One region of the Oceanobacillus sp. FSL K6-2867 genome, then DNA from elsewhere that is predicted to be linked to it. Evidence: riboswitches for the same ligand, from Rfam matches in the RefSeq annotation. Region 1 holds a riboswitch; the other holds the start of a gene.
The links. Region 1 has a riboswitch for FMN ahead of ribE (riboflavin synthase). Riboswitches for the same ligand answer to the same signal wherever they lie in the genome.
Positions count from the first base shown of each region.

Region 2: another riboswitch for FMN. It lies ahead of NSQ77_RS02320 (ECF transporter S component); the one in region 1 lies ahead of ribE (riboflavin synthase).

Region 1 is NZ_CP150144.1:2,717,246-2,729,653, forward strand. It holds gene glyA (serine hydroxymethyltransferase) at 1-324, shown strand, start outside; gene upp (uracil phosphoribosyltransferase) at 458-1,087, shown strand; gene ribE (6,7-dimethyl-8-ribityllumazine synthase) at 1,256-1,726, opposite strand; partial or broken gene ribB (3,4-dihydroxy-2-butanone-4-phosphate synthase) at 1,754-2,365, opposite strand; gene ribE (riboflavin synthase) at 2,377-3,027, opposite strand; FMN riboswitch at 3,298-3,460, opposite strand; gene NSQ77_RS13300 (S8 family serine peptidase) at 3,604-5,763, shown strand; gene NSQ77_RS13305 (ATP synthase subunit I) at 6,306-6,698, shown strand; gene atpB (F0F1 ATP synthase subunit A) at 6,761-7,483, shown strand; gene atpE (F0F1 ATP synthase subunit C) at 7,532-7,744, shown strand; gene atpF (F0F1 ATP synthase subunit B) at 7,891-8,418, shown strand; gene NSQ77_RS13325 (F0F1 ATP synthase subunit delta) at 8,415-8,957, shown strand; gene atpA (F0F1 ATP synthase subunit alpha) at 9,071-10,582, shown strand; gene atpG (ATP synthase F1 subunit gamma) at 10,801-11,661, shown strand; gene atpD (F0F1 ATP synthase subunit beta) at 11,704-12,408, shown strand, end outside.
Region 2 is NZ_CP150144.1:498,441-510,848, reverse strand. It holds gene NSQ77_RS02325 (S8 family serine peptidase) at 1-2,159, shown strand, start outside; FMN riboswitch at 2,357-2,503, shown strand; gene NSQ77_RS02320 (ECF transporter S component) at 2,651-3,238, shown strand; gene NSQ77_RS02315 (hypothetical protein) at 3,297-3,455, opposite strand; gene NSQ77_RS02310 (cell wall hydrolase) at 3,649-4,089, shown strand; gene NSQ77_RS02305 (hypothetical protein) at 4,189-4,542, opposite strand; gene NSQ77_RS02300 (1,4-dihydroxy-2-naphthoate polyprenyltransferase) at 4,585-5,520, opposite strand; gene NSQ77_RS02295 (isochorismate synthase) at 5,784-7,169, shown strand; gene menD (2-succinyl-5-enolpyruvyl-6-hydroxy-3-cyclohexene-1-carboxylic-acid synthase) at 7,176-8,930, shown strand; gene menH (2-succinyl-6-hydroxy-2,4-cyclohexadiene-1-carboxylate synthase) at 8,923-9,738, shown strand; gene menB (1,4-dihydroxy-2-naphthoyl-CoA synthase) at 9,783-10,601, shown strand; gene NSQ77_RS02275 (o-succinylbenzoate--CoA ligase) at 10,710-12,149, shown strand; gene NSQ77_RS02270 (mechanosensitive ion channel) at 12,225-12,408, shown strand, end outside.

The DNA of each region.
Region 1 (12,408 bases):
ACAGATAATCATTTACTATTGTTGGATGTAACACCACTTAACCTAACTGGAAAAGTTGCTGAAAAGGCTCTTGACGATATTGGAATTACAACAAATAAAAATACAATTCCATTTGATACGGAAAGTCCATTTGTAACAAGTGGGGTACGTATTGGTACTGCAGCTGTAACATCTAGAGGTTTTGGTGAAGAAGAAATGAAAGAAATTGCTGCCATTATTTCGTTAACGTTAAAAAATTATGAAGATGAAGCAGTATTAGAAGAAGCTGCAAAACGAGTGATTGACTTAACAGAAAAGTTCCCATTATATACACAATATGCCTAAAATAGAAAAGGGTACTCCGATTTAGGGGTATCCTTTTTACGATTTTATAACAAGAATAAAACTAAACTTGAAAGCTCGGTTATTTTTCAGTACAATTTTAAAGATATAACTAATCTGAAGGAGTGATCTACAATTGGGAAATGTTTTTGTATTTGATCATCCGTTAATTCAACATAAATTAACGTACATAAGAGATAAGAACACAGGAACAAAAGAATTCCGCGAACTTGTTGATGAAGTTGCGATGCTAATGGCTTTTGAAATTACAAGGGATTTACCATTGCAAGAAGTAGAAGTGGAGACACCAGTAACTACTGCAAAATCGAAAACATTAGCTGGGAAGAAAATTGGACTTGTTCCAATTTTACGTGCTGGCATAGGAATGGTTGATGGGGTGCGCAAGCTTATTCCTGCAGCAAAAGTTGGACATGTTGGCCTATACCGTGATCCAGAAACATTAAAGCCTGTGGAATACTATATTAAATTACCTTCGGATATTAATGAGCGTGAGCTGATTGTAATTGATCCAATGCTTGCAACAGGTGGTTCAGCAAATGATGCAATTCATTCATTGAAGAAGCGTGGCGCAAAAAATATTCGTCTCATGTGTATAATCGCGGCACCAGAAGGCGTTGAAGTTATTAAGAAAGAACATCCAGACGTTGATATTTATTTAGCAGCTATGGATGAAAAGTTAGATAATCATGGCTACATCGTCCCAGGACTTGGAGATGCAGGCGACCGTTTATTCGGTACAAAATAAGTATCCTTGATAAATAACAAAATGAAGCTTCTATCCCTAAAATAGAGATAGAAGCTTTCAAATTTGTATAATGCTAAAAATAAATTTCTCAGCTAAAAGCGATTCAGCTTAAATAAACAGTTTACAATAAACAACTCTATGAATTTGCTGCTCTGAGTTATTTCCAGGTTAGTCCTCCAGCAGCTTCACCATATTTGCCATTTCAATAGCAGAAATAGCTGATTCAGCGCCTTTATTTCCTGCTTTTGTCCCAGCACGTTCAATTGCTTGTTCAATCGATTCTGTTGTCAAGACACCGAAGATGATTGGCTTGCTTGTTTGAAACGAAACATTTGCAACACCTTTAGCGACTTCATTACAAACATAATCAAAATGTGGAGTAGATCCGCGAATCACCGTTCCCAATGTGATAATAGCGTCATATTTATTAAGTGCTGCCATCTTCTGTGTAATTAATGGAATTTCAAATGCGCCTGGAACCCATGCAATATCAATATTATCCTCGGCAACACCATGTCTTTTCAGAGCATCGTGTGCACCATCCAATAGTTTTGATGTTATAAATTCATTAAAGCGGGCAACCACAATTCCGATTTTTAAATCTGTACCAACTACGTTTCCTTCATATACTTTTCCCATATTCTTCTTTCTCCTTTACGAATGAATAATCATTTTTTTATTTGTATTGCGATAGACAATTAAATCTGCTATTGAGATGATCTTTAGATCAAATTTTTCAGCCATGATCTCAAGGTCAGGTTGTCGTGCCATTGTACCGTCGTCCTTAATGATTTCACAGATAACACCTGATGGAAATGCTCCACTCAGAAGTGCTAAATCAACAGCTGCTTCTGTATGTCCGGGGCGAGTTAACACGCCACCATCCTTTGCGATAAGCGGAAACATATGACCTGGTTGTTTGAAATCACTAATATGTGCGTGAGGATCGGTTAAAGCCAGAATAGTGTTTGCTCTTTCTGCTGCACTAATCCCAGTAGTAGTATTTTTGTGGTCAACAGATACTGTAAAAGCAGTGCCATATGGATCCGTGTTCTGATCGACCATTGGTAACAGCCCGATATTTTTCACGTGTTCTGGTGGCAGAGAAACACATACGAGACCTTTTCCATGTGTAATCAGGAAATTAATCAATTCAGGTGTCACTTTTTCAGATAAAGCAACAAAGTCACCTTCATTTTCTCGATTTTCGTCATCGACAACAATAATTGGTTTTCCAAGCTTTAAATCAGTAATTGCTTCTTCAATGGTATGCATGATTATTTTACCTCCTATATGAATCCATTTTTTTCTAGAAAATCTGGACTGATTCCTGACTCCTGCTTCATGCTTTGACTATTGAGCATATTTCGAACATATTTTGCAAGCATGTCGCATTCGATATTCACGATATCCCCTTTACCTTTTTCACCAAGAATGGTTTCTGCTGCAGTGTGGGGAATAAGGGAGATGGTGAATTGATTTTGTTTTACTTCGAAAAGTGTCAAACTAATTCCATCAACTGTTATGGAACCTTTATGCATTAAAAATGGAATAAGAGATTCAGATATTTCGATATCGTAATAAATAGCATTTTCTTTCTGGTACACATGGACAATTTGACCTGTTCCATCAACATGACCAGATACAAAGTGCCCGCCAAATCTTCCATTTGCTGCCATCGCCCGTTCCAGATTTACTTCAGAACCAGGTTTTAAAGCTTGCAAAGAAGTAGATTTTATTGTTTCTGGCATAGCATCCACCTGGAAGCTATTGGAGGTATAACTAGTTACTGTTAGGCAAATGCCATTAACAGCAATACTGTCACCAATCGCAACATCATCAATTACCTTGCTGGAGCCAATAGTCATTTGGACAGCCTGATCGGAAACCTTCAGCATTTTCTTTACGACACCTTTTTCCTCAATTAATCCTGTAAACACGTAACTCACTTCCTTTCATATAGAAATCGCATCCTTTGGAAGCACTCGGTCAGCAACGTATGGAAGCAAAGAAGTCTTGCAAGTTGATTGACGCTCGAGCTGGAGGAAATGAAAAAGCCCCTGAGTTTCCTCAGAGGCTTGTGATTAGAATTTTAATAGTAAGCAATGGAAAAGATTATGTAATACATCAAAAGAGCACCTGGTCATTTATATGAAAAGTATACAAATAACAGCACTCGCCAAAAGCATTACAATTAGCGTGCCTACCTAAAATTCCTTCTCCCATCCAGACTTTAACTGTCGGTTCTGGTTTTGCACCAGATCCACCGCTTGGTTTATAGGTTATGCCCTATAAAAACCGCACGGGTCACGGACTTAGAAGCTATGCTTCATCACCGTCGGTTGGGAATTTCACCCGACCCCGAAGGAATATGCGTATTGAATTTTGAAAACAGTATACCATTAGTTCAATTATAAAAGCAAGGCAAAAAATTAATAAGTCTGACGTAATCAAAGCAAATGTATAAGAACGTAATTTATTTCAAATGCTATTGCTAAAAAAGGGAGCGGGCACCTATGCGGATTTTTGGCACCTTTTTATTGCTTTTACTTCTATTTATTCCATACCCACAAGAACTTCAGGCGAAAGAAGAAATGGAATCTATCATCATCGAAGTAGAAGGGGATCCAGAGGTACATAAAGAGTATTTGGAAACATATCATCCATTTATCGAGGTTATTGCAGTTTATAGCCGATTGTTCAATGGAATTGCATTGCAGGGAGTGCCTTCAAACTTGCAAAAAATAGAAGCACTTCCTTTTGTTCAAAGCATACATTCGGTACAGCAATATAAGGCGCTTCCAAATAAACAGGCTGAAACAGAAGGTCAGGTAATTCCCTCTGATTTAAATACGACTTCATTCACTGGAAAAGGGATAAAGGTTGGGGTTATCGATACTGGAATTGACCATAATCATCCGGATCTGCAGAAAAATTACAGGGGCGGATATGACCTCGTTGATCTTGATGAAGACCCAATGGAGACAATACCAGAGCAGGGCGTACCGACATCGCACGGTACACATGTGGCGGGAATTATTGCAGCTGACGGAGAACTGGAGGGAGTCGCACCAGATGCAGAGATTTACGCATATCGGGCACTTGGCCCTGGCGGTGCAGGAACATCTATACAAGTTATCGCTGCAATGGAGAAGGCGATTGAAGATGGAGTAGATGTTATCAATTTATCCCTGGGAAACGATGTGAATGTCCCGGATTTCCCAACAAGTGTAGCGGTTAATCGTGCTGCAGAGCTAGGTGTGCCAGTGGTTATCGCGAATGGTAATAGTGGTCCTGAAGACTGGACGGTTGGCGCGCCAGCAACTGCTGACAAAGCATTGTCTATTGGTGCGTCAACCCCTTCGAAAAAAACGCCTTCACTTTATGAACCAATGGCAGGCCGAACATTCCAGATTACGGAAATGGCCGGCTCAGCACCCTGGAATTTGACAAAGGACTATCCAATTGCAGATGGGACAGCAGAAAGTGCATCAATGAATGGTCATATCGCAGTTATGAAACGTGGGGAAATACCTTTCTATGAAATGGCAAAACGTGCTGAAGAAAAAGGAGCGGTTGCCGTTGTAATTTATAATAAAGAAAAAGGAAACTTTCAAGGATCTGTGCAAAATGAAGAAAATCCGATAAATATACCTGTTGTATCTATTGCTATGGAAGATGGTTTATGGCTGAAGGAGCAGCTTGCTCAAAAACGTATTTATTTGGAAACAGCGTATCGCAATGATGAACGTACAATAGCCTCATTCAGCTCCAGAGGACCTGTTACAATAAATTGGAATATTAAGCCAGACATTGTAGCACCTGGAACAAATATTTTGAGTACCGTTCCAGGAGGTTATCAGCAACTTGATGGAACGAGCATGGCTGCACCACATGTCACAGGTGCAATTGCATTAATAAAAGAAGCACATCCAGGTTGGACGACAGAGCAAATCTTTGGTGCTTTAAAAACAACTGCACATGTAATTGGAAAAGAAAAAATTCTCTCACCTACCATTCAAGGAATGGGGATAGTTCAGCCGGAAAAAGCGATTGAATCAAAAACAATTATTCACAATCCACAACTCAACTTTGGGAGAATAAACGGTTATAGAGAAACAAGTAAATTTGCATTAACGATTGAAAATATGTCAGAGGATGCACAGACATTTACTTTTGATTATCCAAAGCAAGAGAACGGTGTTTACTGGAAGCTTCCAATGTCCTTTACAATCGGAGCGAATCAAAAAAAGACAATTCCAATTGAACTTAGTATAACAACAGCACGAATGGAGGAAGGTGTACACCAAGGATGGATAAAATTAACGTCTCAAGATGAACAATACAACCTACCATATATTTTTGTGAATCAAACTGCTAATCAGCCAAAAACGGCAGGGTTTGAGTTTGCGGTGAAGACTCTCTCTGAAGAAGCATATGAATACCGAATATACCTCACAGAGGCTGCAAGGCGGGTTGAAGTTGATCTATATGATCCTGAGAGCCTTGTTTTCAGAAGAAAGCTAATAAAAATGGAAAATGTAATAGAAGGAGAACATGAGGGTGAAATAAGTAAAAAAGACGCTGGTGATACAGGTTATTATTTAGCTGTAATAACGGTATTTTTGGAGGAGGGCACGTATGAAAGCAGTCCAACTATTGTATATATAGAATAATCCATTGTTCATAGGAGACAAAAAAACAGAAAAAAATCAAGGGAATTCACAAAAATGTCACATTAAACGACCTGACTTTCATTTATAATGAAAGTCAGGTCGCTTAATTGTAATTTAAAGACATAAAACTGCCACATATTCCTTTGACGAAGGCAATTTTATAAACTCTTTAAAAATTGCAATTTTTCTCAGTGTCCCAATTGACAATAATAGTCAAGCTGTTGTAAACTTGCTAATTGTGGGGGAAGGTGTATTTTTATCTAATCTGCAAGTATTTTGTAGACTGATGCATCATCTTTTTGCATCGTTGACATAAAAAATAGCAGAGAAAACTTCCCATCAGCAACTTCTGTTACATAAGTATTACAGTGCCAGTGGATTTGGCTGTAAACAAGACCCATATTAGAAATAATGACTGAAAATAGCAAAACCAGCGAATGATGAACAAATTCGTTTGGAAGCGGATGCACCTGTGTTTTCAGCCTTTATTTTGTAAAGAGGACATCCACCATATCGTTTGAGTGTTTAGGAGAGTAGAGTAAATGACGTCTGAATATGATTTAATGGTAACAAGGCAGCTTAAATGGATGCTCTTTCTTCTTGCAATTTTCGTAATTGGTGCGGGATTCTCGTCGTATCCTCAGATTTTTAATGGGTTATTGTTAGGAAGTGCCGTAAGTTTTTACAATTTATGGTTATTGCAGCATAAAACAAAAGCGCTGGGAAAAGCGGTTATTGAAAAAGGAAAGGTACGCGGGGGATTGGGAACAATCTCAAGACTTGCCGCAACAGTACTTTCCGTTTTGATCGCACTTCGATTTAATGAAACCTTTCATATTATTGCCCTAGTTTTTGGTCTCGTATCTTCATACATCATATTAGGAATTGATGTTGCTTTTCGAATCATTTCCCAACGAAAAAATAATGTCAAATAAACCAGCAGCACAGGGGTAGTATGAATGGATTTTTAATTAAGTAGTGTAAAGGGGGGATAATCTTGGATCATACAGCTCCAATAGTCGAAGACGTCTTGGGGATTTCCTGGCTTGACTTTAACTTATCTAATGTCCTCATGATTGCAGTTGTGTCGCTAATTGTCTTTGTTTTCTGTGTGTGGGCAAGCCGCAAACTGCAGATGAGGCCAACCGGGATGCAAAACTTCATGGAATGGGTAGTTGAATTTGTAAAAGGAATTATCAACGACACAATGGACTGGAAAACAGGGAAGGTGTTTCTTCCGTTAGGATTAACGCTGATTTTTTACATCCTTGTCAGTAACCTAGCAGGTGTTGCAACCGTCGGAGTAGTCGGTCATGACTTATGGTGGAAATCACCAACCGCAGATGCAACATTAACATTAACACTATCAGGTATAGTTATCGTATTAACCCATTACTATGGAATTAAAGTACGAGGAACCAAAGAATATTTCAAAGGGTATGTCAGCCCAGTACCTTTCATGCTGCCATTTAAAATTATCGAGGAGTTTACCAACACATTAACGTTGGGTCTTCGTCTATTTGGTAACATTTATGCAGGGGAAATCTTGTTAAGTCTATTGATTGGGCTAGCAGCATCATCTGTATTTGGATTTTTAGGAGCAGCATTGCCAACACTTGCTTGGATGGGCTTCAAACTCTTCATTGGTACAATTCAAGTTTATGTATTTGTTATGTTGACAATGGTATACATGTCTCATAAAGTGAGCAGTGACCATTAAATAAATTATTAAATATTAGGTTTACTATAAAAAGGAGGAAGTTATAAAATGGGACTTTTAGCAGCAGCAATCGCAATCGGCCTTGCAGCACTTGGTGCAGGTGTTGGTAACGGTTTAATCGTTAGTAAAACAGTAGAGGGAATCGCACGTCAACCAGAATTAAGAGGACAACTTCAAGGTACAATGTTTATCGGGGTAGCTCTAGTAGAGGCTGTTCCAATCATCGCAGCAGTTATCGCATTTATGGCTATCTTCATGTAATTGTATTTTTTATTAAAAAAACATAATGGCGAAGTTCGTTACTATAGAATCTTCGCCATTCCTTTATGTAACTTTCGAGTGATTTGAAAATAAAATGAATAACCGCAATATAAAGATAAGATGTCACGTTGAAAGGAGTGAAATCAGTGCATTCATACATTGACCTTATGACAATCGGAGCTGGTGTTGGGGGACTAAGAGTAGGAGACATGCTCGTACAATTATTCTTCTTCATCGTGTTACTGGCATTATTAAAGAAATTCGCTTGGGGTCCTCTCATGAACATGATGGAAAAGCGGGAGGAGTATGTAGCTGGAGAAATTGAAGCAGCTGAAAAAAGCCGCTTAGAAGCTGAAAAAGCTTCAAAGGAGGCAGCAGCACAGCTTAACCAAGTTCGAGAAGAAGCTCAAAAAATGATCGAGGACGCAAAGGCGGCAGGAGTAAGACAGGAGCAGGATATCGTGGAAGCTGCGCGTAAAGAAGCAGACCGTCTTATTCAGGCAGCTCAAGCTGACATTCAAAATGAGAAGGAAAGAGCATTACAAGCACTTCAAGATAAAGTTGCATCCTTATCCGTGCTTATTGCAAGTAAAGTAATCGAAAAGGAAATTAGTGCACAAGATCAAGAGAAATTGATCAATGATTACATTAAAGAGGTAGGAGAAGAGCGATGAGTGAAGTTGTTGTAGCTAAACGTTATGCAGATGCTCTTTTCCAACTTGGACTAGAAAAAAACACATTGGATCAGCTTGAAAAAGAATTTTCCGTTATCCAAGAAGTATTTAATCAAAACAAGCAAATTAATACATTCTTAATGCATCCTAAAGTCAATAATGAGAAAAAGAAACAACTGGTTACAGATGTATTTCAGGGCATGCAAGCAGATGTTGTCAATACAATCAAATTGCTTGTTGAACGTCGCCGCATCGCAGCTGTTTCCTCCATTATTGAAAACTTTATTCAATTAGTGAACGATGCAAAGGGAATTGCAGATGCAACGGTCTATTCTGTGCGTGAATTAACAGATAATGAAAAGCAAGAGCTGCAGCAAACATTCGCAAAACGAATCGGCAAAACTGCAATCCATTTTAAAAATATTGTAGATCCGTCCATTCTTGGCGGCATTAAAATTCGTATTGGGAATACGATCTATGATGGGACAATCAGCAGAAAGCTGGATCGTATCTCTAGAAGCATTGTTTCTGCTAATTAAGCAGCGTACAGACCTTACTTAAGCTTACATAGCTAAATGCGGTCATTTGAAAATGGAAACGAATCTTTAAATATCTGATTATATGAGAACAAAGACGATAGGGGTGAAATGGTATGAGCATAAATGCTGAAGAAATCAGTACACTTATTAAACAGCAAATTGAAAATTTCGATACAGATATCGAAGTTAGTGACGTTGGAACAGTTATTGAAATCGGGGACGGGATTGCGCGTGCACATGGACTTGATAATGCAATGGCTGGAGAGTTGCTCGAATTCTCAAATGGTGTTATGGGATTGGCACAGAACTTGGAAGAGAGCAACGTAGGTATCGTTATTCTTGGACCTTACACAGGGATTAAAGAAGGCGATGAAGTTCGTCGAACAGGACGTATCATGCAAGTACCAGTTGGAGAAGAATTATTGGGACGTGTTGTAAACCCATTAGGACAGCCGATTGATGGAAAGGGAGCAATTGAAACTTCCAATACCCGTCCAATCGAGGCACAGGCTCCAGGGGTAATGGACCGTAAATCAGTTGATGAGCCATTACAAACTGGAATTAAAGCGATTGATGCATTGGTGCCGATCGGTCGTGGTCAGCGTGAACTTATCATTGGTGACCGTCAAACTGGTAAAACAACCGTAGCAGTGGATACCATTTTGAATCAAAGCGATCAAGATATGATTTGTATTTATGTTGCAATTGGTCAAAAAGAATCAACTGTGCGAAATACCGTAGAAACATTCCGTAAGTACGGAGCATTGGATTACACGATCGTTGTATCTGCAGGTGCATCAGATCCTGCACCATTATTATACCTAGCTCCATATGCAGGTGTAGCAATGGGTGAAGAGTTTATGTATAACGGAAAACATGTACTTGTTGTATACGATGATTTATCCAAACAAGCGGTAGCATATCGTGAACTATCCTTGCTGCTTCGTCGCCCTCCAGGCCGTGAAGCATTCCCAGGAGATGTTTTCTACTTGCACTCCCGTTTACTGGAACGTGCTGCTAAATTAAGTGATGCATTAGGCGGCGGTTCTTTAACAGCATTACCTTTTGTTGAAACGCAAGCAGGTGACATCGCTGCATACATCCCAACCAACGTAATCTCGATTACAGATGGGCAGATTTTCTTGCAGTCTGATTTATTCTTCTCAGGTGTTAGACCAGCAATTAACGCCGGTTTATCCGTATCCCGAGTTGGTGGATCAGCACAGATTAAAGCAATGAAAAAAGTAGCTGGTACCTTGCGTCTGGATCTTGCATCCTTCCGTGAGCTAGAGGCATTTTCACAGTTTGGATCTGATTTGGACAAAGCAACCCAGGCTAAATTGAACCGTGGGCAAAGAACGGTAGAAGTTCTAAAGCAGGGGCTGCATAAGCCAATGGTTGTTGAGAAACAAGTTATGATTCTTTATGCACTAACAAGAGGATTCTTGGATGATATTCCAGTAGAAGATGTACTTCGATTTGAATCTGAAATGAATGTATGGCTTGAAAGCAATCGCAATGAATTATTGACTACCATTCGCGAAACAGGCAACTTACCGGATGATAGTGATATGAAATCTGCTATTGAAGTATTTAAGAAAACATTCTTACCTTCAAATAATTAACGGTTGCAAGCTTGGCATTTGTGAAACGTTAAGCTAAATGCCAAGTTGCACGTATGCAGATAGTAGGGGACACCCTTTTATTGTCTGTTACAAAGGGATGTATTCCTGAGTAGGGAATCCCCTGTGAATAGATTTCGAAAAGAGAATTACGAACCGGAATAAGTAAAATAGACTTGTTTTCCGGCTCAACCTCTGTCAGGAAAGTGTGGTGAAAAAGCTTGGCATCACTTAGAGATTTAAAAGCTCGTATAGATTCAACAAAGAAGACAAAGAAAATTACTGGGGCAATGCAAATGGTCTCTGCTTCCAAAATGAGTAAAGCAGAGCAGAATGCGAAAGGATTTGTTCCTTACGCAGATAAAATCCAAGAAGTTGTTGCCAGTATCGCGAATAGCAGTATCGATGCTAGCCATCCAATGCTAACTAGACGCGAAGTGAAAAAGACGGCTTATTTAATAATAACCTCTGACCGTGGGTTAGTTGGAGCTTATAACAGTAACATACTGAAAAATTTGATTCAAAAGATTGAAAAACGTCATAAAAATAAAGACGAGTATACGATTATAGCAGTAGGTCGAAAAGGGTATGATTTCTGCAGGAAACGTGATTTGCCGATGTCGAATAGTATTATAGGAATGGCTGACCATCCTACATTTAATGACATCAAAGAACTAGCATCAGAGACAGTGCAAATGTACAGTGACGGAGAGATCGATGAACTAAATATTATTTATAATCATTACGTGAGTGCAATCTCACAAAAGGTAACAGCGAAAAAGTTGTTGCCTATCGAGAATTTGAACGCACATGCTGCCATTAACAACAATTATGAATATGAACCAGATCAGGAACAAATTCTGGAAGTTCTTTTACCACAGTATGCCGAAAGCTTAATATTCGGTGCTTTATTGGATGGAAAAGCAAGTGAGCATGCGGCAAGTATGACTGCAATGAGAAGCGCGACAGATAACGCTGGTGAGCTTATTGATGACTTATCATTGACATATAACCGTGCACGTCAAGCGGCGATTACACAGGAAATCACAGAAATCAGTGGTGGAGTAGCAGCACTTGAATAAGCTTCTTTAACCATGCCTGAAAGTAAGTTAGGAGGGAAAGCGATGAGTACAGGACACGTTACACAAGTAATGGGACCAGTCGTTGACGTTAGATTTGAAGACGGCGCACTCCCAGAGATTTATAATGCTTTAGTTGTCCATGGTGAAAAAACGGATCTTACATTAGAAGTAGCTCTTCATTTAGGAGATAAAAGTGTTCGCACAATTGCAATGTCATCAACTGATGGCGTTAAGCGTGGCGCAACAGTAGAAAACCTTGGAAGACCTATTTCCGTTCCAGTAGGAGATGTAACATTAGGACGTGTATTTAATGTTTTAGGTGAAAAAATTGACTTGGATGAGCCGTTAGCAGATGGATTACGTTTAGATCCAATTCACCGTGAAGCACCTAAGTTTGAAAACCTGTCTACAGAAACAGAAATTCTGGAAACAGGTATCAAAGTAGTAGACTTATTGGCTCCATATATAAAAGGTGGAAAAATCGGTCTATTCGGTGGTGCCGGTGTTGGTAAAACTGTTTTAATTCAGGAATTAATTAATAACATTGCTCAAGAGCACGGGGGTATTTCTGTATTTGCCGGTGTTGGAGAGCGTACCCGTGAAGGAAATGACCTTTACTATGAAATGAAAGACTCTGGAGTTATTGCTAAAACCGCGATGGTATTCGGACAAATGAACGAGCCTCCTGGTGCACGTATGCGTGTAGCATTAACAGGTCTGACAATGGCTGAATACTTCCGTGATGAG
Region 2 (12,408 bases), 2.2 Mb from region 1:
GACATGTATTTATTTCCACTGATCAGGAAGAATGGACACAATTAGCACGTATTACCAATACTTCTGATGGGTGGGAAGCTGCTGAAATTGATCTGTCCGAATATAGTGGCGATCGTGTCTATATTGCGTTTAATCTTACGACGGATGGCAGTGTGCAGCGAGACGGCTGGTATATTGATGATGTCACATTAGCTGATACATCAAACAGCAGCAGTGCATCACTCGAAGTTGTTCCCGCTAAAGGAAAAGCGGCAGGTAAGGCAAAAACAGATAAAGATTCATTGAAAAAAGAAAAGGTAAATCCGAATAAAATAAAACCAAAAAAATCAAAGAAAAAAAGTGCAGGGATTGAAGATGAATCGATTCATCCGACATTGCTTCCATTAGGAGCACAAGTAAGTGTGCTTGAGAGTGGGCGCACAGTCAACACCGATCCCGCAACTGGAAACTATTCACTGCTTCATGGAGCTGGTGATTTCACAGTGGTTGCCGAAGCATATGGTTTTCATTCGGAGGAACAATCCGTAACAATTGAGAATGACAATACAGCCACAGCAAACTTTACCTTGGAAGAAATTGATCAACACACGGTCAGCGGTACAATCACGGATGAAAACACTGGAGAAGCAGTGGAAGGGGCAACCGTTCTGATAGTTGAGGATGCAAATATTGCTCCGGTAGAAACAGACAGTTCAGGCAGCTATACACTTGCTGCGTATGAAGGCACCTATACGTTAAAAGTCTTAGCTGCTGGATATCACGGAAAAGAAGTTGAAGTTGACCTTAGTGAATCAGATGCAGAAATCAATGTAGAACTAGAGCCATTTTATACTGTTCCAGGTGGAGAAATTGGCTATGATGATGGAACTGCAGAGAATGCCCGTGCCTTTTATGATGCAGGAAATGGCTGGGGTGTGAAAATGTCATTGCCTGAAGGTCAAGAAACTGCACTTGTTACAGAAGGTGTATTCCAATTCCATGATACGGATTGGCCAAGCCCAGGTGGAACAGAATTTGCAGTTGAAGTATGGGATGCCAGCGGACCAGATGGAACACCAGGTGAAAGAATAGCCGGACCAGTAGATGCTGAAGCAATTAGAAGTCTGGATGAATGGACAGTAGTTGATTTATCTGAACATGCAATCCAGGTTGATGGCGATTTCTATATGGTTTATATTCAAACTGGAGCAAATCCAAATGTACCAGGGCTTGCTACCGATGAAAGTGGACCAAATGCAGAGCGCAGCTATCAATATGTTGGCGGAGCATGGTCACCATCTCCTGCTGCAGAAGGAAACTATATGATTCGTGCGCGTGTAGCATATGGTGTAGAAAACCCAGTTATTACCTCACCAGAGGAAGATTTCATTACAAATGAACCCGAATTAACAGTGGAAGGTACTGCTTCTGAAACAACCACCGTTCAATTGCTGAATAATGGGGAAGAAGCAGGCACTGCTGAAATTGGTGAAGACGGTACGTTCGCTTTGCCGATAGAATTAACGGAGGGTGAAAATGAATTCCAAGCAGTATCATTGCTTGATGATGTCCAAGTTGGAGAATCCGAAGCCATTACCGTAACTTTGGATACAGAAGCACCTGAATTAACAATTGATACGCCGGCTGATGGCGATAAGGTGAATCGTGAAAGTGTAACAGTAGAAGGAACGGTAGCTGATGAAAATCTTGAATTTGTTGAAGTGAATGGTCAGGAAGCGTCGGTTAAGGATGGAAGCTATTCGAAGCGAATTTTACTTGATGAAGGTGAAAACACAATCGAAGTTGCAGCAGGAGATTCAGCTGGAAATACAACAACTGAGTCCGTTCCAATTGCGGTTGACTTTACAGCTCCTGAACTTGAAAATCTAACGCCGACAGAAGATGTCCATGTCAAAGCTGGTGAGAGCGTGAAGTTTGAATTTGATAGTGAGCCAGGATTAAAAGCAACATATTTTATCCATATGCCACTAACAAATACAACGAAAAATGCAACAGAGCTTCCAATGATGGAAACTGCTGAAGGACATTATGAAGGCTACTGGACAGCAACAAGCAGTGTTGTTGCTGAAGGAGCAGTCATAGAAGTAAAAGTAGTAGACGCTTTTGGTAATGAAACACGCGAACAAGCAGAAGGAAAGTTATTTATTAATGCAGAATAAGTAAAATGCGGGGGCTTTGGTCCCTGCATTTTTCTATGGTTGCTTGTCCAAACGTCAAAGGTACCAACGCATTCAAATCATCAATAAAGTTTCACATAATAAAATATCTTATAATTTGACATTCATTTAATTACGAGTTTTTATCTTGCATTGAGAGAAAAATAGTGTATAATAAATTTAACAATTAAATAATCGATTCCAATCTTCGGGGCAGGGTGAAATTCCCGACCGGCGGTAATAAGCAGAGATGCTTTAAGTCCGCGAACTGCAAAGCTAATTGCTATGTGGTTGACCTGGTGCGAATCCAGGACCGACAGTTACAGTCTGGATGGGAGAAGATATCGAGCCGGATTTGGTGCATTTCGCGCCGTATTTGACTATCAATTAATTAACCCCTAAAGCCCCTTTATGCTTTAGGGTTTTTGTGTCAGTTAGGCTAGTATCCTTCATCACGAGAATGGAATCGATAAGAGATGAAGGGGGAATAGATGATGCGTAACAATAGCAAGCAATCATCAAATTTATTAAAACTTATTATTTTAGCTTTACTAGGGACAATTTCACTTTTGTTATTTTTCTTGAATTTCCCACTGCCATTTTTACCACCTTATTTAAAAATTGATTTTAGTGATGTGCCAGCATTAATGGCTTCACTTATTTTCTCACCACTTGCCGGTGTAGTTGTTGTAGCAGTGAAAAATTTACTTTATTTAGCGGTTTCAGGTGCAGGAGATCCAATTGGTGTTGCAGCGAACTTCCTTGCAGGAGTTATGTTTGTTGGACCGGTTTCCATTCTGTATCATAAATATAAAGGTGTTAAAAGTGTTGTTTCTGGATTAGTTACAGGGACATTAATTATGGCAGTCGGAATGAGTGTATTAAATTACTTTGTCATTCTTCCTGCATATGGTTGGTTTATGGGATGGGGCGAAATGACAATGCAAGTAAAGTGGACCGCCGTTCTAGCAGGTGTGCTGCCATTTAACATCATAAAAGGTATTATCGTCGCACTATTATTTGTACCATTATTTATAAAAATGCATAGCTGGATTAAACAGCAGCAAGCAAAATTTATATAAACAATAAAAGCTAATCTCTATCAAAGAGGTTAGCTTTTTTATTAGCTATGCTCGAGCCTTAATCTCTCATTGCTCCCGCCTGGCGGGCCGTCATTGCACCTTGTCCCTCGTTTAAATCCTTTTGAATTTCTTGTTTTACTTTTTCAGCATCGGTTCCGGCAAATCCTGGCTTTGTACTAGAACGCAATGTCTTATTAGCTTGTTGTTCCTGTGGCATATTAAACCTCCTAAATATAATGTGTAATATCTATATTATTCACTAAAAAGCAATCATTATGTTAACAGTATTGGATCACAAGCAATTGAAAGTATATTTTAATAAAATACGTTGGGATGGTTTGTTAAAAACATTTTCTAAACAATGACATTAATACAAGCATTCTTTCATACTGTATTCTAGAGGTGGTAAAATGGCAAGAATTGCTTACCGGGATGCAGACGTTGACTTAATGGCAAGGATGATGAGAGCAGAGGCTGAAGGTGAAGGAAAGCAAGGGATGCTCTATGTAGGTAATGTCATTGTTAACCGTGTTGTAGCAGATTGTACGGATTTTGCTGATTTGCGAAACGTTGAAGATGTTATTTTTCATGTGCAAGGCGGAAATTATTCATTTGAAGCTGTTCAAAAAGGGAATATGTTTTATCAGCGAGCAAGAGAATCAGAAAGGAGATTAGCCGAACAGAATTTAAGGTTTTGGAGAGACCATCCGGCAAAATTTGCACTTTGGTATTTCAATCCATATGCTCCATGTCCACCAACATGGTATGGCCAGCCTTTTTCTGGACAGTTTAAACTCCATTGTTTTTATGAGCCAGCAGCTGGTACATGTGAGAGTGTATACATCGGTTGACCTGTTTGTTAATTTGGGGAGAAATGAAAGCAGCAAACGGAAAAGGCTCAGAAATAAAATTTTCTGAGCTTTTTACTGTGTCTGCCTTTAAAGGGATAGTTATTCTTCCTCGACCAGATTCCGTGCAGTAGGCACAGCCTCTAATCGTTCAACGGGAATCGGTTTTCCTGACTTTTCACTAATTCCATATGTTCCATCTTCAATCCGATCCAGTGCATCATTTATTTCCTGAAGACGGTCTCTCCGCATTAAATCGAATCCGGCGTCGCGCTGCTGTTCGAACTGCTCTGTCCCCATGTCTGCTGGGTGATTATCATAACTTGCCAACTCTTGAACGGATTCATTTGGACCAGCATTATTTTCGGCTTGAATTTCTTCAATGGTTTCTTTTTTAAGCTGTAATAACATTTTTTTAAAATAGCTTAATTTCTCTTTGCTAAGTGGATTACTCATATACACCCTTCCTTTCTATGGATGTGATGATACCGGCATAAGCTAGATGAGTTCTGCAAGAAGCAGTGAAATTCCAAGTAAAAGTCCATAAATGGTGTTTGTTTTCGCAGTAGCTGCCATTGCAGGCATCATTTCAATTGCTGTCTGTTTTCCGCGGAAATTACGTATAGCTTCACGTGCCTTAAAGCCACTTAAAAATGTTAATAATGACCACAATGGTAAAATGTCAATAATAATGAGCAATGCTGTAATGCCATATGCCACAAGCATTAATACAGCAAGCAATGTAATAGACTTTTCTCTGCCGACCAGAACTGCAATGGTTTTTCTGCCACCAAGCTTATCGCCGTCTCGATCACGAATATTATTGGAAAAATTAATGCTTCCGATCAAAATCGTAATGGGAATTGAAATCCAAATCATAGAAGATGATACTGTGCCAGTTTGGATGAAATAGGTAATTCCGATAATTACCGTTCCCATAAGTACACCAGAAAATAATTCACCGAATGGTGTATAGGATATTGGGATAGGTCCTCCTGTATATAAATAACCGAAAGCCATACATATTAAACCAATAACTGCAATCCACCAGCTTGAGGCGAAGCAAATATAAATCCCGATTAGAATGGATATCGCATAAAAGGTAAAAGCTAAATTGCGTATTTTTTTCGGTGCAATTCCATCACGAACAATTGTACCGCCAATACCAACAGAATTGTCATTATCTAATCCGCGCACAAAATCGTAGTATTCATTAAACATATTTGTTGCGGCTTGTATGAGTAAGGACGCAATAAGCATTGCTAAAAATAAAAGCCAGTCGATCGCACCTTCATTAAAAGCGATCATCGTTCCGACAAAAACTGGGACAAAGGAGGCAGTTAGTGTATGTGGGCGCAAAAGTCTCCACCAGACGTGAAAACCTTCACGTTCATTTAAAGCTTGTTTAATTGTTGTTTTTTCTGTAGATTGCATTAAAATGTTCCCCCTGCAAATTATCAATAGACATCATTTTAATTCTAGGCAAATAAAGGGGTAGTGTCAATCTATTCTCGCTGTCTATCGTGTCACATTTTGGCAAAAAAGGATGGAGTTAAGCTTTACTACCCGCAGACCAAGGGCTTACTGGATGTCAACTTTTCGAACTAAATCTAGAGGCTTTCCTTGAGAAACTGCCAATCATAGCATAAAATAGATAGGATGACACCTTTAAAGCGTCACTGTGGAGGTTTATATAAATGATTGAAATAAAAGAAGATCAGCTTGCATCATTGCTAAAGGAAGCAATCGGGCAGCTTCAGACAGATAATGATCGTAAACTTGTTAGTTTTACAAAAAAAATAACGTCGGCAGATCCGCTGCAGTTTTTCGAAGCAGCGAAGCATATTCGTGAAAATCGTGTTTTTTGGACGAGCTCATCACAGATGCTTTGGCTTACCGGTGTGGGCAGTGCATTTGAAATGGGGGCTGATGAATCCCGCTTTGAAGTGATTGAAGCAGCGTGGAACAAAATGTTAAACGAAGCGTATATCCATAATCCGTATGAGGTGCCAGGAACTGGGATTGTATCCCTTGGTGGTTTGTCCTTTGATCCGATAAATACGCAAACTGAATTATGGAAAAAGTTTCGACCTGGTCAATTTAGGGTTCCTGAATTTTTACTTACCAAATATGATAGTTCTTACTATTTAACGATAAATATATGTGTTAGAAAGAACGATCATGCAAGACAGCTAACTGAAGAATTAAGTCAGATTGAACAAAAATTACTTGCAGAGCATGCAATTCCTAATAACGGTCTGCATATTCAAAATGAAAGCGAAATGGATCCTGAAAAATGGATGAGCATTGTTCGAAGGGCTACAGAGGAGATTCGCAAACAAAGCGTTGAAAAAATCGTACTTGCTCGTGAATTGCGACTAACATTCAATCGGCAAGCAGAAATTTCTTCCATTCTAAATAATTTATTAAAGACACAGCCAAATAGTTATATTTTTGCATATGAAATTGGTGAGGATTGCTTTGTTGGTGCAACCCCAGAAAGACTTGTTAAAGTGAAGAAAAACAAGCTATTATCGACTTGTCTGGCAGGTACTGCACCGCGTGGCAAAACCAAAGAAGAAGATATGAAAATTGGTGAAGCGCTGCTGAATGATGAAAAAAACCGTCAGGAGCATGATTTTGTTGTGCAGATGATTAAGCATGCGATAAAAGACTACTGTACAGAGGTAGCTATCCCAGATGTACCAGTTGTTCGTCCTTTTAAAAACTTACAGCATCTGTATACTCCGGTTACGGCTCAGCTAAAGGAGGGCTTTACGATTTTAGATATTGTTAAGCAGCTGCATCCAACTCCAGCGCTTGGCGGAAGTCCGAAAGCAGAATCACTTGCATTTATCAGGCAACATGAATTACTGGACCGTGGCTGGTATGGTGCACCAATTGGTTGGATGGACAGCTATAATAACGGAGAATTTGCAGTTGCAATTCGTTCTGCTCTGATCCAAAAGAATGAGGCATCGCTTTTTGCTGGCTGTGGAGTTGTAAAGGATTCAGATCCACAAAGTGAGTACGAAGAAACAAAAATTAAGCTTCTTCCTATGCTTACCGTTTTAGGAGGATAAAAGTAAATGGATCATATTGAAAAATTGACGCGTTATACCGCAAATATAGTTGATGAATTTGTAAAAAGTGGAGTAATCGATGTTGTAATCTCACCAGGGTCACGTTCTACTCCGCTTGCATTAACGTTTACAGAGCACCCTGAAATCAAAGAATGGGTCATTATTGATGAGCGGTCTGCTGCATTCTTTGCAATGGGGATTGCGAAACAGCTAGACCGGCCAGTTGCACTTGTTTGTACATCTGGGACGGCAGCAGCGAATTATTTTCCAGCAATTGTTGAGGCCTATTATAGCAGGGTTCCTTTAATTGTTTTAACAGCAGATCGCCCGCATGAATTACGCGATGTCGGAGCTCCGCAAGCAATTGAACAATTAAAGCTTTACGGGGATTACCCAAAATGGTTTCATGAGATGGCACTTCCTGAAGCTACGCCAGACATGCTCAGTTACGCACGTAATAAAGCGGCTCGTGCTGTGTATATGGCAAAAGAAGGAAACTCAGGTCCAGTTCATTTGAATTTCCCGTTTCGTGAACCACTCACACCTGACTTTTCGTTGGAAAACATATGGGAGAATCATGGTGCACCAAGTGAAATACAAACAGTGAGTTCATTTGTCGATGGAGAGAAATGTTTGACTGAGCAGCAAATAGAGCAGCTTATTCAAAAGCTGACAAATGGAAAAAAGGGACTTATTGTCTGTGGTCCTCAAACGGATAAGCGATTTGCTAAAGCTATTACGGAACTAGCATTAAAATGGAAGCTCCCGGTTTTAGCTGATCCGTTATCCCAAGTCCGCGCTGGCAGTCACGAGAAGGATCATGTAATCGAGGCGTATGATGCTTTTCTGCGAAACAAAACGATACGCAGCGAGCTGGAACCAGATTATATTATCCGATTTGGGGCAATGCCAGTTTCAAAGGCATATCTATTTTATGTAAAAGAACATGCGCATGTGAAACAATACATTGTTGAGGGAAGCAGTGGTTACCGGGAGCCAACCGGAAATAGAACGGAGTTTATCTTTGCTGATCCCGTAGCACTGTGCCGTGCAATCCAGTCTGCATCGTCTGCAAATGAGGTAGGGTTAAGCTGGTTAAGACGTTGGCAGGAAATGAATCAAATTTCAAAGAAGCACCTTTTAAGCGGCAAAGAACCTCAGGTAACAGAAGGAGAGGTGGTGCGTGGGCTCTGTGAAGTTATTCCGGATGAAAGCACGCTTTATGTCGGAAACAGCATGGCAATCCGTGATGTTGATACCTTTTTTATGACGACATCGAAGCAGGTACAGATACTTGCCAACCGAGGTGCAAATGGAATCGATGGTGTCGTATCAAGTGGCATTGGAGCGGCTGCTTCAGGAAAAACAGTAACACTCCTGATTGGCGATCTTTCTTTTTTCCATGACATGAATGGACTGCTTGCTGCGAAGCATTACAAGCTAAATATAACCATTTTACTTGTTAACAATAATGGTGGTGGTATCTTCTCATTTTTACCACAGTCAAATGATAAGCGACATTTTGAAGCGTTATTTGGAACTCCTGTTGATATTAAATTTGAAAAAGCGATTGAAATGTACGGTGGACAATATGCTGAAGCAATGACAGAGGATCACTTGAAGGAGCTGCTTGCTGCGAGTTACCTTCATAAAGGACTTTCTGTTATTGAAATCAAAACAGATCGTACAGAAAATGTAACATGGCACCAAGAAAAATGGAATGCAATTGAACAGGAAATCTTACAGGATTGGGATGGGTAAATTGTATTACACGGTTGGTCAAGCCAAGTATTGGTACGAAATAGATGGAGAAGGAGTGCCGATTGTCATGCTTCACGGTTTTACTGGGAGCTCTAAGACATGGCAGCATGTGAAAAGTTTGTTCGGGTCAGGCAATCAAATTATTGTCATTGATCTACCTGGGCATGGAAAGACAAAAGCTTCCCATGTAACAACCATGCAAAGGTGCTGTGCTGATCTACATATGTTATTTCAATTTCTTGGGTTAGGAAAAATCCATTTGGTTGGTTATTCGATGGGGGGGCGGACGGCATTATCCTTTGCATTACACTACCCTGCAATGATTCAATCGTTAATATTGGAGAGTTCCTCACCAGGCATAGCTAATGAAGCAGAGCGGCGGCTGCGAATTGAGGCCGATAAAAAGCTAGCGGAACGAATTGAAAGGGATGGCGTACAAGCATTTGTGGATTATTGGCAGGATATCCCATTATTTGCTTCTCAAAAGAGCCTTCCGTCCAAAGTGAAGGAAAGTATTCGACGCGAGCGTGTTTCACATACTGCTGAAGGCTTAGCGCAATCATTGCGTGCAATGGGCACAGGGACTCAAGAATCGTGGTGGAGTGAACTGGAAAGCTTTGAAAGACCGGTACAGCTGGTTGTTGGTGCACTTGATACGAAATTTATTGCAACGAACAAAAAGATGCACACGCTTTTAAAATCAAGTAAGATGATTGTATGTGAGCATGCAGGGCATGCAATTCACGTGGAAAAACCAGAAATCTTTGGTAAACTAGTAAGAGAGTTTATCGATTCGGTTACAGATTAAGATGAGATAACACTTATAGCAGTAATTTTCAAGGAGGATTTAAGATGACAGTGCAATGGGAAAAAGTAAGAGACTATGAAGAAATTATCTATGAAAAATATAATGGAGTTGCAAAGGTAACGATTAATCGTCCCCATAAGCGTAACGCATTTACACCACTAACCGTGCAGGAAATGATTCATGCATTTTCCGATGCTCGTGATGATTCTGATATTGGCGTTATCGTTTTAGCCGGTGAGGGAGATAAAGCATTTTGTTCTGGTGGAGACCAATCCGTTCGAGGACATGGTGGGTATGTTGGAACAGATACGATTCCACGCCTGAACGTGCTTGATTTACAACGTTTAATTCGTACGATACCAAAGCCAGTAATTGCTATGGTTTCAGGATATGCTATCGGTGGTGGACATGTATTGCACGTTGTATGTGATTTAACAATCGCAGCTGATAATGCAATCTTCGGTCAAACTGGACCGAAAGTAGGGAGCTTCGATGCTGGCTATGGAGCGGGCTATCTTGCGCGTATGGTTGGACATAAGCGTGCTCGTGAAATTTGGTACTTATGTCGTCAGTATAATGCAGAGGAAGCATATGAAATGGGCATGGTAAACACTGTCGTACCACTTGAAAAACTAGAAGAAGAAACATTGCAATGGTGTGAAGAAATTTTAGAAAAATCACCAACAGCATTGCGTTTCTTGAAAGCATCCTTTAATGCAGATACAGACGGACTTGCTGGTTTGCAACAGCTTGGTGGAGATGCGACATTACTTTATTACACAACAGATGAAGCAAAAGAAGGTCGCGATGCTTTCAAAGAAAAAAGAAAGCCGAACTTCAAGCAATTCCCACGTTTTCCTTGATCGGTGTTTATTTAACGGTAAAAAACCTTTGCTTCTTTATGGCAAAGGTTTTTCACTTTATCTGAAGATGGAAACATGCTGTAGAAATGTAGTTAGGAGAATGAAAAAATGTCAGAAACGATTCCTCATTGGTTAACAAAACAAGCAGATCTATCACCAAACCATCCTGCAATTGAAATGGACGACGGTACGATTATTACATTTAGGGATTTAAAAGAAAGCAGTCAGCGCTTTGCTCGGAAATTAAATCAGCTTGGCATTAGAAAAGGAAGCCATGTTGGAATGCTTTCTGTGAATCAGATTCCAATGCTGATCGCAATTCATGCCCTAAGCTATCTTGGGGCAGTAGGTGTTCTCCTCAATACAAGACTAACAAATGATGAATTAAATTATCAATTGGAAGATGCGAACGTCTCTTTTCTTTTAACTGCAGATTTGTTAAAAGAACAAGCTTCCATGCTTCATTCTGATGTAATCCGCTCCTTTACCGATATTGAAGTATTGCAAGAGAAGGATACGGTACTGGAGAGCGAACTTCATTTAGATGCTGTTTTTACGATTATTTATACTTCAGGAACTACCGGTTTTCCAAAGGGTGTTGTACATACTTATGGAAATCATTGGTGGAGTGCAATGGGTTCTGCTCTAAATCTTGGATTGAACAAACATGATAAATGGTTAATCCCACTGCCAATCTTTCATGTGAGTGGACTATCAACCTCAATAAAAAGTGTGATATACGGCATGCCGATTTATCTGCTAGAAAAATTTGATGTGAAGACTGTTCATCATGCATTAATGCAGAAACAAGTAACGATTGCTTCTGTCGTTACAATGATGGTTCAGCGGCTTCTTGATGAGCTCGGCGAAGCAAGCTATCCAAAGGAATTACGATGTATGCTGCTTGGTGGTGGTCCAGCGCCAAAAGCTTTATTAGAGCGAGCGAAAGAAAGGGATGTGCCTGTTTTCCAGTCCTATGGCATGACAGAAACTGCTTCCCAAATCGTTACCCTGAGTCCTAAGGATGCTTTGGAAAAGCTCGGTTCTGCAGGGAAGCCATTATTTCCTGCTCAGCTGAAAATTGAAAGACAAGCAGATGATTCAATTGGGGAGATTTTTGTAAAAGGTCCAATGGTAACAAAAGGATACTATAACAACAAAAATGCAAATGAAAAAACAATCCAGGAAGGCTGGCTTGCTACAGGCGATTTAGGCTATCTTGATGAGCAAGGCTATTTATATGTCGTCGACCGCAGAAAGGATCTAATTATTTCAGGTGGCGAAAATATTTACCCATCGGAAATTGAAGGTGTATTAAGCGGGATGAAACAAATTAAAGAAGCTGGGGTCGTTGGAAGAGAGGATGAAACGTGGGGGCAGGTTCCGATTGCTTTTATCGTAAAAGAGATGGAAGTAACTGTTGAAGAAATTAAAACATACCTTCTTACGCGTCTAGCCAAATATAAACAACCGAAAGATTTTTATTTTGTAGAAGAATTACCGAGAAATGCATCTAATAAATTGGTGCGTAACAAGCTAATACATTAAATTGCTAAAGATTAGGTTTAGTGTCAGCTCCCTTATGGTATATATTATTATAATCTTGAAGGGAGCATCTGTTTTATGGATAACTTTATGGATCAGTACTTTACATCAAGTTTTATGCAGGGGTTACAAAATTTTGTTGTAGCTCTTATTATATTGCTGATTGGCTGGCTTATTGCAAAAGCAATTGGAAATGCAGTAGAAAAAGCATTTGCTAAAACCGATTGGGGTAATAAATTAATTCAAAAATTTCACATGAGTG